Regions from separate parts of the Rothia sp. SD9660Na genome, predicted to be linked through region 2. Evidence: riboswitches for the same ligand, from Rfam matches in the RefSeq annotation. Region 2 holds a riboswitch; each other region holds the start of a gene.
What was found. A riboswitch is a leader RNA that binds a small molecule or an ion and turns the genes downstream of it on or off. The one in region 2 is predicted to bind S-adenosylmethionine.
Positions count from the first base shown of each region.

Region 1 (4,543 bases), 330 kb from region 2:
GTTGGGTAGGGCTGCTGCGAGGATCTGGGAGTCGGAGGGGAAGAAGAGTCGGTCGGAGTCCACGTAGGCGATGGTCCAATTGCAGACGGTGCGGGCCAGTGCCTTTTCAAGACCGCCGCGGCCCCGCCCGAGGTCGTGGGAGAGCAGGGCTTCGTTGATAGCCAGGTAGGAGTTAGCGTCGAAGCGGTTGGTAAGTTTGGTGCCGTGGTGGTCCAGGTAGTTTTCAACCTGGTAGCGGCCGCGTTCAGCGCTGATAGGGTGCAGGACCTTGTGGCCGTCCTGGGCGTCACGGCCGAAGCGGAAGTGAAGTTCGGCAGCTGAGCGGTAGGTGGTGTGGGCGATGCGGCGGGCCAGAGCCAGGCCGGTGACGGGGCCGCGGCCGGGGTAGTAGTCGCCGCCTGCGAAGGCTGGATCCTGCCGGATGGCCAGGTTTTGCATGTGGCCCCAGGCGATCTGTTCGGCGGTAGCTGCGGGGCCGGAGGCGATGACGGCGCAGGAGCGGACGAGGTCGGGGTAGGTGACGGCCCATTCTGCGGCGCGGGCGCCTCCCAGGGAGCCACCGATAACGTGGTGGAGGGAGGTGACGCCCAGCTGGTCGAGTAGGCGCTTTTCGGCGTGGACGCCGTCGCGGATGGTAACCAGGGGGAAGCAGGATCCCCAGGGCCTACGGTCGGGGTCGATGCTGGCGGGGGCTGGTGAGGCGGGGCCGGTGGAGCCGTAGCAGCCACCGAGTATATTGGGTGAGATGACGAAGTATTTGTCGGTGTCGATGACGCGGCCGGGGCCAACTGCGGTGGGCCACCAGCCGGCGGCTTCAGCGGCTTCGCGGTCCTGCTCACTGGCGTCCGCCCCTACTCGCCCTGCCGAGACGTGGGTGTCGCCGGTCAGGGCGTGCAGGATCAGGATGGCGTTGTCGCCCGCCTCGTTGAGGGTGCCCCAGGTTTCGTACCCGATGGTGATGTCGGGTAGTACTACCCCTGATTCGAGGGTCAGGTCACCGATAGAGGCGTGGGTGAGGACGCCGTCGGTGCGATGGGGGGCACTGTCAGCGGGACGTGCTGTCGTCATTGAGCTACCTTTCCTTAGCGGATAGCGGCAAAGCCGAGGTCGAGGTCGGCGAGAATGTCATCGATGTGCTCGATCCCTACCGAGAGGCGGATGAAGGCTGGGCTGATACCGATGGCTTCAAGCTCTTCGGTGGTGGACTGGCTGTGGGTGGTGGAGGCCGGGTGGACAGCAAGTGAACGCACATCGCCAATATTGACCAGCAGGGAGTGCAAGGAGAGGGAGTCCACGAACTTCTGGGCGGTTGCGGCGTCGGCGTCCTTGAGGGTGAAGCCGAGGACGGCGCCAGCCCCCTTGGGCAGGTACTTTTGGGCCAGGTCGTAGTAGGGGGAATCAGGCAGGCCGGAGTAGGTGACAGATTCGACCTGGGGATGGTCCTTGAGGAACTGGGCAACCTTGAGGGCATTCTCTACGTGGCGCTCGACGCGCAGGGAGAGGGTCTCAAGACCGATGGCAATATTGAAGGCGTTGGTCGGTGAGATGGATGAGCCGAGGTCGCGCAGCAGAGAGACCCGGGCTTTAAGGATGTAGGAGAGGTTGACCCCAAAAGCCCCATCTGCACCGAGATCGCGGGCATAGACCAGGCCGTGGTAGCTTTCGTCGGGCTGGTTGAAGAGGGGGTACTTCTCGGGGTAGGCGCCATAGTCGAAGTTACCGGAGTCGACGATAACGCCGCCGACCGAGGTGCCGTGGCCGCCCAGGTACTTGGTGGCTGAGTGGATGACCACGTCAGCGCCATACTTGATGGGGTTGAGCAGGTAGGGGGTGGCAATGGTGTTATCGACGATGAGCGGCACCCCAACCTCGTGGGCCACGGTCGAAACAGCCTCAATATCAAGCACATCGCCGCGAGGGTTGGGCAGGGTTTCTGCGTAGAAGGCCTTGGTGTTCTCGCGGGCTGCTGCTCGCCAGGACTCGGGGTCGGCAGGGTCGTCAACGAAGGTGGTTTCGATGCCGAGGTTCTTGAGGGTGTACTTGAGCAGGTTGAAGCTGCCGCCGTAGAGGGAAGGGGAGGCAACGATGTGGTCCCCGGCCCCGGCGATGTTCAGGATTGCGAAGGTTGAGGCTGCCTGGCCGCTGGCGAGCAACAGGGCCCCGACGCCACCTTCGAGGGCAGCGATACGGTTTTCAACGGCTTCCTGGGTGGGGTTGTTGATACGGGAGTAGATGGGGCCCAGCTCTGAGAGGGCGAAGCGGCCTGCTGCCTGGGCGGAGTCCTTGAAGACAAAGGACGTGGTCTGGTAGATGGGCAGGGCGCGAGCGCCGGTTGCCGGGTCAGGTTCCTGGCCAGCGTGAATCTGCTGGGTTTCGAACTTCCAGCCGGTGGGGTTGGAGGGGGTGGGAACGGTGTTCTCGGTGGTCATGCGGTTACTCCTAGGGAGATCGTTGTTTCAGTGTTCAGTTGAAACGGGCCGCATGCCGTATCTTCCGCCCGGGTCAGGAGGAAAAGAATCTGATGCCCTCGCAGAAGATAGAGGCACATCGGTCCCGCGCTTGCGTACCTGGTTCTCGGTGGGTACGCCCGGTCTTCACCCAGGGCACCCCACCGCGAGTGGAGGGTTGCCGACCAGCGAGCTGGGGCTTAGCGCTGGTTCTCTTGACCTGTTTCTAGTCTGGCTGGCTCACCCGGGGAGCGTCAAGAAAGGGCTCTAAAGTTTCAGCATGTGTCCTTGTATTGCGTACGTTACGTTCTGTGAGCGTCATTTAGAATGGTGGGAAGCGAGTTTTTACGAAAGGGCTGATGATGTCTCTGACTCCTCCTCTTGCCAAGCGCGTGCCCCTTGCGCGCACCCATCACGGTGATACTTTTGTTGATCACTACGAGTGGTTGCGCGATAAGGAAAGCGCCGAGGTTCTAGAGCATCTACGCGCTGAGAACGCCTTTACCGAGGCGGTCACAGAAGATCAACAGCCCCTTCGGGACGCTATTTTTGAAGAGATTAAGGGCCGTACCCAGCTCACCGATATGTCTGTGCCCTCGCGCCGCGGGGCCTGGTGGTACTTTAATCGCACGGTTGCCGGTGAGCAGTACCCGGTCATGTGCCGCGTCCCTGCCCTGACCGAGGGTAGCGTTGAAGAGCGCTACCAGCCGCCGGTCGTCCGTCCCGGTGAACCGCTCGACGGTGAGCAGGTGGTGCTGGACTGCAACGAATTTGCCCGCGATATGGCCTTTTTCTCCCTGGGATCCTTCCAGGTCACCCGCGACGGTTCCTTGCTGACCTTCGGTGTGGACGATTCAGGCGATGAGCGCTACACCCAGTACTTCAAGAACCTCGATACCGGAGAGATTCTGGAAGAGAAAATTGAGGACGTCTTTGCAGGGGCCTTCTTTGCCTCTGGAGCCAAGCACCTGATTTATTCGGTGGCCGATGAGTCCTGGCGCCCCTACGAAGTGCGTGCCCACGCCATTGGCACCAGCGCCTCTGAAGATTTTGCCCTCTACCGCGAGGACGATAACGGCCTCTGGTTGGGTGCTGGCATGTCGTCCTCCCGTACCCACGTAGTCATTACCTCATCCAACTCTGAGTACTCAGAGACCCGCATTATCAATATCCACGAGCTGGGCCAGCTAGAGCCCACCCTCATTATGAAGCGGAACGCCGGTATCGAGTACTCCACCGATATCATCGACGTGGAGGGCACCGGCTATCTGGTCATCGGCCATAACCACGAGGCCCCCAACGGTGAAATCGTACTGGCTCCCCTGCGGGAAGAGTACGTGCCCTTTGCCGATTTCAAGGCCAGCTGGATTCCCCTGGTGCCCCACCGCGAGGACGTCCGCCTTGAGTCCGTGAAGTTCTCCCGCAACCATCTGGTGCTCATGGCCCGTGAGAACACCACCGTTAAGGTATTCGTTGCCCCGCGTACCGCTCTTGCGGAGCAGGTTGCCGCAGCCCACCCCCAGGGCATTGACCTCTATGAGCCCGGCGGCTTTACCGAAGAGCTCTACACCTCGGCTTTCTCGGGTGTGAATATCATGTCCCCGGTCATCCGCCTGAACTACACCTCCTACCTCACCCCCAGCAGCGTCTACGAATACTTCCCCGATACCGACGATCTGGTGCTGCGCCGCCGCACCCCCGTGATCGGTTACGAGCCCGAGAACTACACCGCCTACCGTATGTGGGCACCGGCTGCCGACGGAGCCATGATTCCGCTCTCTGTCATGCACCGCGCCGACCTCGATAAGACCCAGAAAAACCCCCTGATTCAGTACGGCTACGGGTCCTATGAATCCTCCATGGACCCCTATTTCTCCACCGCCCGCCTGAGCGTGCTGGACCGCGGCGTCATCTTCGTCGTTGCCCACATCCGCGGTGGCGGCGAAATGGGCCGTGCCTGGTACACCGAGGGCAAGAAGCTGGCTAAGAAAAACACCTTCACCGACTTCATCGACGCCACCGACTTCCTCGCCTCCCAGGCCTGGGTGGACGCTGCTCGTATCGGCATTATGGGTGGATCAGCCGGCGGCCTGCTC
Region 1 is NZ_CP125946.1:1,817,856-1,822,398, forward strand. It holds gene metX (homoserine O-acetyltransferase MetX) at 1-1,068, opposite strand, end outside; gene QM007_RS08585 (O-acetylhomoserine aminocarboxypropyltransferase/cysteine synthase family protein) at 1,083-2,429, opposite strand; SAM riboswitch class IV at 2,551-2,668, opposite strand; gene QM007_RS08590 (S9 family peptidase) at 2,807-4,543, shown strand, end outside.
Region 1: it holds a riboswitch for S-adenosylmethionine, as region 2 does, so the genes downstream of both, QM007_RS08585 (O-acetylhomoserine aminocarboxypropyltransferase/cysteine synthase family protein) here and QM007_RS10055 (ABC transporter ATP-binding protein) in region 2, are expected to answer to the same signal.

Region 2 (4,543 bases):
GGGCGGCGTCCTTATCTCAGAAGAACTAGTGGCCTGCGGCCTCAGCCTTCTCGGCGTTCTCAATCGCTAGCTTGAGGAAGTCACGGGCCGGGGTGTCGGCAACGGAGGGCTTGCCCGCGTAGGCGCCGCGGTACTTGGCAGCCGGGTGGCGCTCGTCCACGTACTTGTTGCCCTCACCGAAGAGGCTCTCGCGCAGGGTGGAGCCCTCATAGGCGGTGCGGTAGCGGCCGCGCTTCTGCAGCTCGGGAACAACGAACTCGACGAAGTCCTCGAAGGAGCCGGGGGACACATGGTAGGCAAGGTTAATGCCGTCCAGGCCGCCCTCATCAATCCACTTCTCCAGCTCATCGGCAACGGTCTGGGGTGAACCCACCAGAACCGCACCCATGCCACCGGTGGCGCAGTGCTCGGCGATGTCCTTGCGGGTCCACTCCTTCTCCTTATCCTGCAGGGTGAAGGGGGTCAGGAAGGACTGGATCGACTCGGTCTCAACGTACTTAAGGGCCTCGTCCTCATCGAACTGATCCAGGTCAAGACCGCTCCAGCCGCCGATGATGCCCTGGGATGCCTCAACGTTCTGGTACTTGAGGTACTCGGCGTACTTGGCCTGAGCCTTCTCGTCGGTCTCGTCCACAACAACGGAGAGCATAGCCAGAATCTTCACGTCATCACGCTTGCGGCCGGCCTTTTCAGCCTCGTTGCGGATGCGCTCGGTCAGCACCTTAGTCAGGTGGGGGCGCAGGGCGGTGATGAAGATAGCCTCGGCGTGCTGGCCTGAGAAAGCCTGGCCGCGGGAGGACGCACCGGCCTGGAAAATCACCGGGGTGCGCTGGGGTGAAGGCTCGGTCAGGGCGATGCCGGGTACCTGGAAGTACTTGCCCTTGTGCAGGATAGGGTGAACCTTAGAGGGGTCAGCGAAGATACCGTTTTCACGGTCGCGGGGCACAGAGCCGTCCTCCCAGGAGCCTTCCCACAGCTTGTAGCAGACGTCGAGGAACTCTTCGGCAATCTCGTACCGCTCATCGTGCTCAATCTGACCGGGCAGACCCTGGTTCTCAGCAGCAGACTGCAGGTAGGAGGTCACCACGTTGAAGCCCACGCGGCCACCGGTCAGATGATCCAGGGTGGAGTAGGAGCGGGCCAGGGTGTAGGGCTGGTTGTAGGTCACGGCAGCGGTAACGCCAAAGCCCAGGTGCTCGGTGACAGCAGCCATAGCAGAAATCTGCAGGAAGGGGTCACCCACAGGAACCTGGGCGCCGTCCTTCAGCACGGGAGCTACTGAATCCTTGTAGACATCGTAAACACCGACCACATCCGCAATGAAGACCGCATCAAAGAGGCCCTTCTCGCAGACCTTAGCCAGGTCGGTCCAGTACTTGATGGTGTTGTACTCATCCGCGCGGTTGCGGGGGTGACGCCACAGGCCAAAGCTCTGGTGGCTGGTGGTGGTCATATCGAAGGCGTTGACGACGATGCGCTTCTTCTCGGTCATGAACCGGGCCCTTTCACAGGTGGTGCTTGGCCCTCCGCGCCCGTGCTGCCACTGGCGTCCTTACCCAAAGTAAAAGGCGCCGAGCCTTCGCGGAGGTGGCGCCTGGTTGCGCCGTACTTGCATTACTGCCTGATCCTCATCTGGGGCACCCCGCTACGGGAGAGGGTTGCCGCCCAACTAGCCAGAGCTTGACGTTGGGACTCTTGATCTTGAGATTTAGTGTAGCCCGCCCAGCCCGCCCAGGTGCAAGCATCTCGGGCTACGTTTCACATTGTGGCGCGTGTTGAGCTCTGTTACGGACGTCTGCGGGTTCCGGTCAGATCAACCCACAGCGTCACACTCGTAACCGGCCGAAATACCGCGTCATACTCTTGCCCAGTTCCACCAAACGCCCCTAGCGTTGAAAGCGTTAACCATCCAGAGCGACCGAGAGACTTGGCTCCACGACGTCGCAGCAACCTCCCTACCCCAGGGGTCGGTGCTAACGCCAAGAGACGATGGAGAAAGCATGAGCGCACCCACGCTAGAAGGCACCCCCACCACCCTCACCGCCTGCGAAATCGACTTCAATGCCGTCGGCAAGACCTTCATCGGCGAGCGCGGGGAGACCCGCACCGTCCTTAAAAACGTTTCTTTTACCGCCTACCCGGGTGAGATTATCTCGATTATTGGTTCCTCGGGCTGCGGCAAATCAACCCTGCTGCGGGCTGCTGCCGGTCTGGGGGCTGCGACCGCCGGTACCGTTACCATCGACGGTAGCCCGGTACGGGGTCTCGATTCCCGTGTAGCTATCGGCTTCCAGGAACCGCGCCTACTGCCCTGGCGCACCGTTGAGAAGAACGTGGCGCTGGGTCTGCCCAAGGGCACCCCCAAGGACGTTGCCCGCGAGCAGGTTGCCCGCCTTCTGGACGTTGTGGGGTTGGCAGACTACGCCCAGCACCGCCCCCGTGAGATTTCCGGTGGCATGGCTCAGCGCGCATCCCTGGCCCGGGCACTGGCACGGAACCCCGGCATCCTTCTGCTCGATGAGCCCTTCGGCGCTCTCGATGCCCTGACTCGCATCAACATGCAGGACCTGCTGCTCGATATTCATGCCCACGACCCGGCCACCGTCCTGCTGGTCACCCACGACGTGGAAGAAGCACTCTACCTCTCAGACCGGGTGATTGTGCTGGGTAAGCCGGACCCCGCCGCGCCCGCGACGATTGCCCGCATTGTTGAGGTGCCCGATCACCGCCCGCGCGACCGCGGCAACCCGGCGCTTGCCACCCTGCGTAAAGAACTTTTGGCCGAACTCGGCGTTGAAGAACACTAGGAACACACATGTCACTCATTTCTCGTCTCACCACTACCTCTGCCCTGCTCGCAACCGGCACCCTACTACTGACCGGGTGCCTAGCAGGGGAAAACGCTTCTACCGCCGACACTTCTGCCGCAGCGGGCAACACCACCGTCACCATCGACTACGCCACCTACAACCCACTCTCCCTGATTATCAAGGAAAAGGGGTGGCTTGAGACCGCCCTGGAAGAGCAGAGTAAGGACGTCGAGTGGGTACAGTCCGCTGGATCAAATAAGGCGAATGAGGCTCTGCGTTCTGGCGCCATTGATGTGGGTTCCACCGCGGGCTCAGCTGCCCTGCTGGCTCGTTCCAACGGCTCCCCCATTCAGGTGATTGATCTCTACTCCCAGCCCGAGTGGTCCGCTCTGGTGACCCGCACCGACACCGGTATCTCATCGGTGAAAGACCTGGCCGGTAAAAAGGTAGCCGTCACCAAGGGCACCGACCCCTACTTCTTCCTGCTCCAAGCTCTTGAAGAAGCAGGTGTATCGCCCGATGAGGTCACCATCGAGCAGCTCCAGCACGCCGACGGCCGCACCGCCCTCAACCAGGGCACCGTAGACGCCTGGAGCGGCCTTGACCCTATCATGGCCAGCGCCGAAATTGAGGACGGCAACACCCTCTTCTACCGCAACGTTGACTTCAACACCTACGGCTTCTTGAACGCCACCGAGGAGTTCATCGAGAGCGACCCCGAAGCCGCCCAGGCCATCGTTGATATCTACGAATACGCCCGCGACTGGGCACTCGCCAACGAGCAAGAGGCCGTACAGATCCTGGCGGACGGCTCCGGAATTGAGCTTGAAACCGCCCAGGTTGTCTGGGACCGCACCTACCTTGACATCGATAACGTACCCGGCGACAAGCAGCTCGCCGTGCTTGAAAAGGTCGGCCCCTACCTGGTTGAATCCGGCGATGTTGCCTCACAGGGCGAAGTAGACACCGCCCTGGGCAGCATCGTCAACGACACCTTTGCCCAGAAGGCCGACCCCGCCCGCGTTTCAACCCTGGTGGCTGAGTAATCATGTCAGTTACCCCTGCTCTCACCACCCAACCGGCAACCCACCGCCGCCTGGCGCGCACCGAAACACCGGCGTCCGCGAAGGTACCCCGCCGACCCCTGCTCACCCGCCGCTGGGTACCCTGGCTCGGTGCCCTGCTTCCCTTGGTTCTTCTGGCGCTCTGGCAGTACCTGAGCACCGCCGGGGTCTTTAGTGCGGTGCAGCTGCCTGCCCCCTCGAAGGTGGTTGCTGCCGCCCTTGATCTGGCAGGACGCGATCAGCTCGGCCTGCACGTTGCTATTTCGACCCAGCGCGTGGTTCTGGGCTTCAGCATCGGGGCTATCCTCGGGCTGGTGCTCGGAGCCTGGGTAGGGCTCTCCCGCTGGGCCCAGGTGCTCGCCGCTCCCACCATCGGGGCCCTGCGCGCTGTACCGTCGCTAGCCTGGGTGCCCCTGCTGTTGCTCTGGATCGGTATTGGTGAGAACTCCAAAGTCGCCCTCATCGCTATCGGTGCCTTCTTCCCGGTCTATACCACGGTTTCGGCGGCTCTAGCCCACGTGGACCCCAAGCTGGTTGAGGCTGCCCGAACCTTCGGCGTCCGCGGTATCAACCTCTTTACCACCGTGCAGCTACCTGCCGTTCTGCCCGCTGTGGTCTCGGGTCTGAGGCTGGCCCTGGCGCAGGCATGGCTCTTCCTGGTCGCCGCCG
Region 2 is NZ_CP125946.1:2,149,898-2,154,440, forward strand. It holds gene QM007_RS10050 (LLM class flavin-dependent oxidoreductase) at 26-1,492, opposite strand; SAM riboswitch class IV at 1,601-1,701, opposite strand; SAM riboswitch class I at 1,903-1,996, shown strand; gene QM007_RS10055 (ABC transporter ATP-binding protein) at 2,001-2,807, shown strand; gene QM007_RS10060 (aliphatic sulfonate ABC transporter substrate-binding protein) at 2,816-3,856, shown strand; gene QM007_RS10065 (ABC transporter permease) at 3,859-4,543, shown strand, end outside.

Region 3 (4,543 bases), 170 kb from region 2:
CCCGCAGCAGAGCCCAGACGTAGGAGCCTGCCCAGCGGGAATACTGGCTGAATTTCTTGACCCAGTCGGCCGCATTCACACCAATCATGGCTGCCAGTGAGCGCGATTCAGCATACCCGCCCAAGATGATGCCCAGGGCAGCTACCCAGAGGGGTACCAGAGCCGTGAAGACAGGTGAGGTGGAGAAGAAGTCGTTGGTGGATAGCAGGCTCACCCCGGCACCCACCAGGGCGTAGGCGAGAAGACCGCCGACCAGGGGCTGCCAGAACTGACCCTCGTAGCTAGCGCGGGCCAGGCGGCGGCCGGAGCGATAGCAGAGGGCCAGGGGAATCAGGGTGAGACCCAGAGGCACCAGGCTCATAGTTCCGGTCACCGCTGAGAAGACCCCCTGCTCGGGAATGTTCATGTTCAGGGGCACTCCGTGAACCAGCAACCACAGGTGCCCGGCCGCAGAGACAGCACCGGCTAGGGTACCGCTGCTGCTGAAGCCGTTGGTGTACCAGACCGCCACCAGGAGCAGGACGACGGTGAGGTAAGAGGCCAGCGCCACGAGGGCAAGTTCAACTGAGCCCTGCAGCCACAGGGGCATAGGGAGGGAACGTTTGGGGTGAGCGGTGGTATTCATCGTCTTTCATCATGTCATGTTTCTCTGTTGTGTGCCTGATGACGCTGGCGTGCGAGGTAAGAGTGCGGTGAAGATAACCGGCCCATCTCGCCCCGGCGGTAGAATGGGAGCTATGAGCAGTGAAACTTCGTATGTGATGGTTACCGGCGCTTCAGCAGGTATCGGGGCCGAGTTTGCCCGCCAGTATGCAGCAGCCGGGTACAACCTGGTACTCACTGCCCGGCGGGCCGAGGCTCTAGAAGAACTAGCAGCCCAGCTGCGCAGCAGGTTCGCGGTAGATGTTGAGGTAATCCCTGCCGATTTGCTGGTGGAGCAGGATGTCGCCCGCCTGGTTGAGCGCCTACAGCAGGTTGAGCGCCCCGTGGAGATACTGGTCAATAACGCGGGTTTCGGGCTTGGCAAGAGCTTTGATGCCGCGCCCGTAGAGCGCCACTTAGACCAGGTCGACGTGTTGGCTAGGGTCCCGCTCCAGCTCATGCACACGGCGATTCTTACCATGCTGCCGCGCGGGCGGGGCCGCATTATTAACGTTGCCTCGGTGGCAGCCTTTACCCCCGGCGGCACCTACTCGGCAGTTAAACGTTTCCTGGTGGTGGCCTCAGAATCGGCCCACCTGCAGTATTCGGGCCGGGGTATCCACGTGACGGCCCTATGCCCGGGCCTAACCCGGTCGGAATTCCACGACGCCATGGGCCAGGGCGAGCCCCGCCTACCGGACTTTTTATGGCTGAGCCCCCAGCGGGTCGTTGCCGAAGGTATCGCTGCGGTCACGGCAGGTAAGCCGATCTGTGTGCCGTCCTTACCCTACAAACTAACGGTCGCAGCCGCACGGGTGCTACCCCGCCGGCTGGTGGCAGCCGCAATAGCGAGAACGCGAGATTACTAAAGGTTTTGCAGGCTCACAGCGAAGCTGCTGGGCTCCATCCAGCGTGAGCCTGTGGAACCTATATTGCAGGCTCTAGTCTTCCCAGGGATCCACCGCCGGGACGCCCCAGGACTTATAAATCTCGGCCTTGCTCGAAATAATCTCAAGCTGATGGACGGTGGCGGTGGCAGCCATCAGGCCCTCAAGGGCCGCTGTGGCGAGGGGGGCGGGGCGCTGCCCACCCACCAGGTGAAGATGCTTCTCGGCGTGGCGTCCGGCCCACTCCAGTGATACCTTCGCATCGACTTCTAGCACGTGAGAGTCGAAGCGGTCCATGAGCTCAGCGAGCCAGCGTTCGGTTTCTGGGTAGGGGTAAAGCCCCTTGAGTTCACCAAGGCTGAGTACCGAGATGTACATGGTGCGGTAGGAGCGGCGGCGTAGGCAGTTCACTACCTGCGGGTGCGGGGTGGCCTTGCGAATCTCGGCAAGGACATCGGAATCGAGAAGCAGACCTACCTGGCTCATGCAGCTTTCAGAACACCGTACTCAGTTGCAGGGATACCGCTGGGGTTGGGGGCCAGCAGGAAGTTGAGGAATTCGCTGCGCTCGTTGGAGATGCGGGTGTAGTCCTGGATGCTCATTGCGGTGTAGCCGCCGCGGGCGGGTACAGAGGCAGCAGAGATGTTCTTCTGAACGGTGATGTGAGGACGGTGGGCGTGAGGTCGAGCGTTTGACATGCCGTCGTTGCGCGTAAAGTGCGCATTCCTTTCGAAACTTGCTCTTGCCTGCACCAAACAGCGCCGAAATGCGCGATGCAGACCGCTTCGTCATCCGAGCCACCCGTGAACATGGGGTTGGCGTTCAACCAAAGTCGGAGCTTGACAGTTGAATCTCTTGAAGCTGGTAAAAGCATAACCCGCTCTCAGCGCTTCTGTAAACACCGTTCTCAGAAATTTTTCTTACTGTGATGAACCAGCCCGTGGGCGCTGTGGGTAAGGCGGTGCGATACGCTAGAAGACTAGGTATTTGCTCTGTTGTGAAGGTGCGCCTGTGTCTACTTCTTTCCCTGAAATCCCGGTGACAGCCCCCGCCATTATTCGGCAGGTGGGCTCTCGTGCCTACACGCGGGGGCAGAGGTACATGCGGGAAGGCAACGTCATCCGATACACCTATGATGAGCAGGCCCGGGTGCTGGAAGGGCAGGTGGCTGGCTCTGGTTCTGCCCCCTACACCGCGCGGGTGGCTTTCCCCTCCGAGGTTGCCGCTGGCTCCTACGCTTTTTCCTCGACCTGCTCCTGCCCGGTGGCCCACAACTGTAAGCACGCGGTGGCACTGATGCTGACCGCCATCGACCGCACGGCCAAGGCCAAGCGGGCCATGACGGCATCCTCAAGCACCTGGAAGACCAGGGAGAACCGCCCGGCACCCGGCGCAGACCAGCCCGGTGGCGCTAATGAGAAGGTGCAGGAAATCTTGCAGCTGGCCGACACCATGGGTCTGCAGCGGGCAGCAGATTTGCTGAAGGAGTACAAGAACGGGCAAACCGGTGAGGACGGCCAGCCAGACGCAGGTGCCCGGGTCGGGCAGTCCCTGCCGGCTTGGCAGCGCTCCCTGGCTCATTCTCTTGCTGCCCGCCCCAGCTACGATAGCCGCAACCACCGGGTAACCGGCGCTCTTGATGTGCGCCTGGTAGTTCCCGGTAAGTACGGCTGGACCAAGAATAGTGGGGCTCCTCGTATCTCGTTGGAGGCCCGGCCCCTCATGATGGGGGCCCGCGGCAAGTGGATCAAGGGCGGTTTGAGCTGGGAGAAGTTTTCGGGCTCTGCCGCCGGGTCTGCTGGCACCGGCCTGCTCCCCGAGCACGCCGCCTGGTTCAATGAGTTTTATGCGGTTATTCGCGGGTCCCAGTCCATCTACTCCTCACACCGCGATTGGGCTTCTGTCTCAAATGTGGATTCCTCACTGCTCTGGCAGTTGCTGGAATCTGCCGATGAGGTGGGCTTGACCATCCTCTTGGACGGCAAAGAAACCGGTCTGACTATCGCAAGCGCACCCCAGGTTGAGCTGGCCCTTGAACCGGTCCCTGAGCGGGGGGCGTCCGCCGATGCCCTGCGCCTGACTCCCCTGCTCCGCTGGGGAGCGTACACCCTGCCTGCTAGTTTTACCCATAAGCTGGGCAATAACCGGCAGGGCTTTATCGCCCTGGGTGGGGCGGCCCAGGAGACCTACGTGAAAGCGGCAGCGGCAGCCCGCTGGGACTCCACCCTGCCTTCGGCTCTTGCCCAGGCTGAGGACGTAGCGCCCGCGGACCGCCCCTCCTGGCTCACCGCCGACTCCGAGCTGGTGCTCATTCCTCTAGCTAAGCCGCTGGATGCAGTTGCCGAATCCCTGATATCCGGGGAACAGGTGACCGTGCCGGCCGCCGACGTCCCCGCCTTTTTTGCCGACTACTACCCCGCCCTCACCCGGGCGCTGCCCATCTCAACGAGCAGCGAAGAGCTGGAGCTACCGGCCGTCCGTATGCCCACCCTGGTGCTGAGCATTGCCTTTGACGAGCCGGGCCCGCCCTTCACCGCCCACACCGCCTGGCACTGGGAGTACCCCGTCAACCCCACCGGCGATGACAGCGATTTTCTCAGGCTCGATGCTCTGGGCTACCCCGGCGAAGACCGGGCCGATGTGCGCGATACTGCCCACGAGTACCGGGTGCTCAAAGAGGTCAAGAGAATCCGCCCGGGCATTCCCTTCACCCGCCACTACACCGAGAACTGGGGCACCCGCACCCTGTTGGAAACCTACCTGCCCGACTACGAGCAAATTGAGGGTGTACGCGTTGATGTGACCGGGCCCCGCCCCGAATTCCGCGAGCTCGATGAAGCCCCCGAAATCATCGTGACGGTGGATGACACCCGCCACCGCGACTGGTTCGGTTTGGGCGTTGCTATCAAGGCCGGGGACTGGCATGTGGCCTTCTCCGATGTTGTTGCCGCCCTGGCTAAGGGCCAAACCCACCTGCTGCTCGGTAATGGCCAGTACTTTGCGCTCGACCGGCC
Region 3 is NZ_CP125946.1:1,976,949-1,981,491, forward strand. It holds gene QM007_RS09290 (cell division protein PerM) at 1-625, opposite strand, end outside; gene QM007_RS09295 (SDR family NAD(P)-dependent oxidoreductase) at 738-1,511, shown strand; gene QM007_RS09300 (PIN domain-containing protein) at 1,584-2,015, opposite strand; gene QM007_RS09305 (nuclease PIN) at 2,012-2,227, opposite strand; SAM riboswitch class IV at 2,263-2,390, opposite strand; gene QM007_RS09310 (DEAD/DEAH box helicase) at 2,541-4,543, shown strand, end outside.
Region 3: it holds a riboswitch for S-adenosylmethionine, as region 2 does, so the genes downstream of both, QM007_RS09305 (nuclease PIN) here and QM007_RS10055 (ABC transporter ATP-binding protein) in region 2, are expected to answer to the same signal.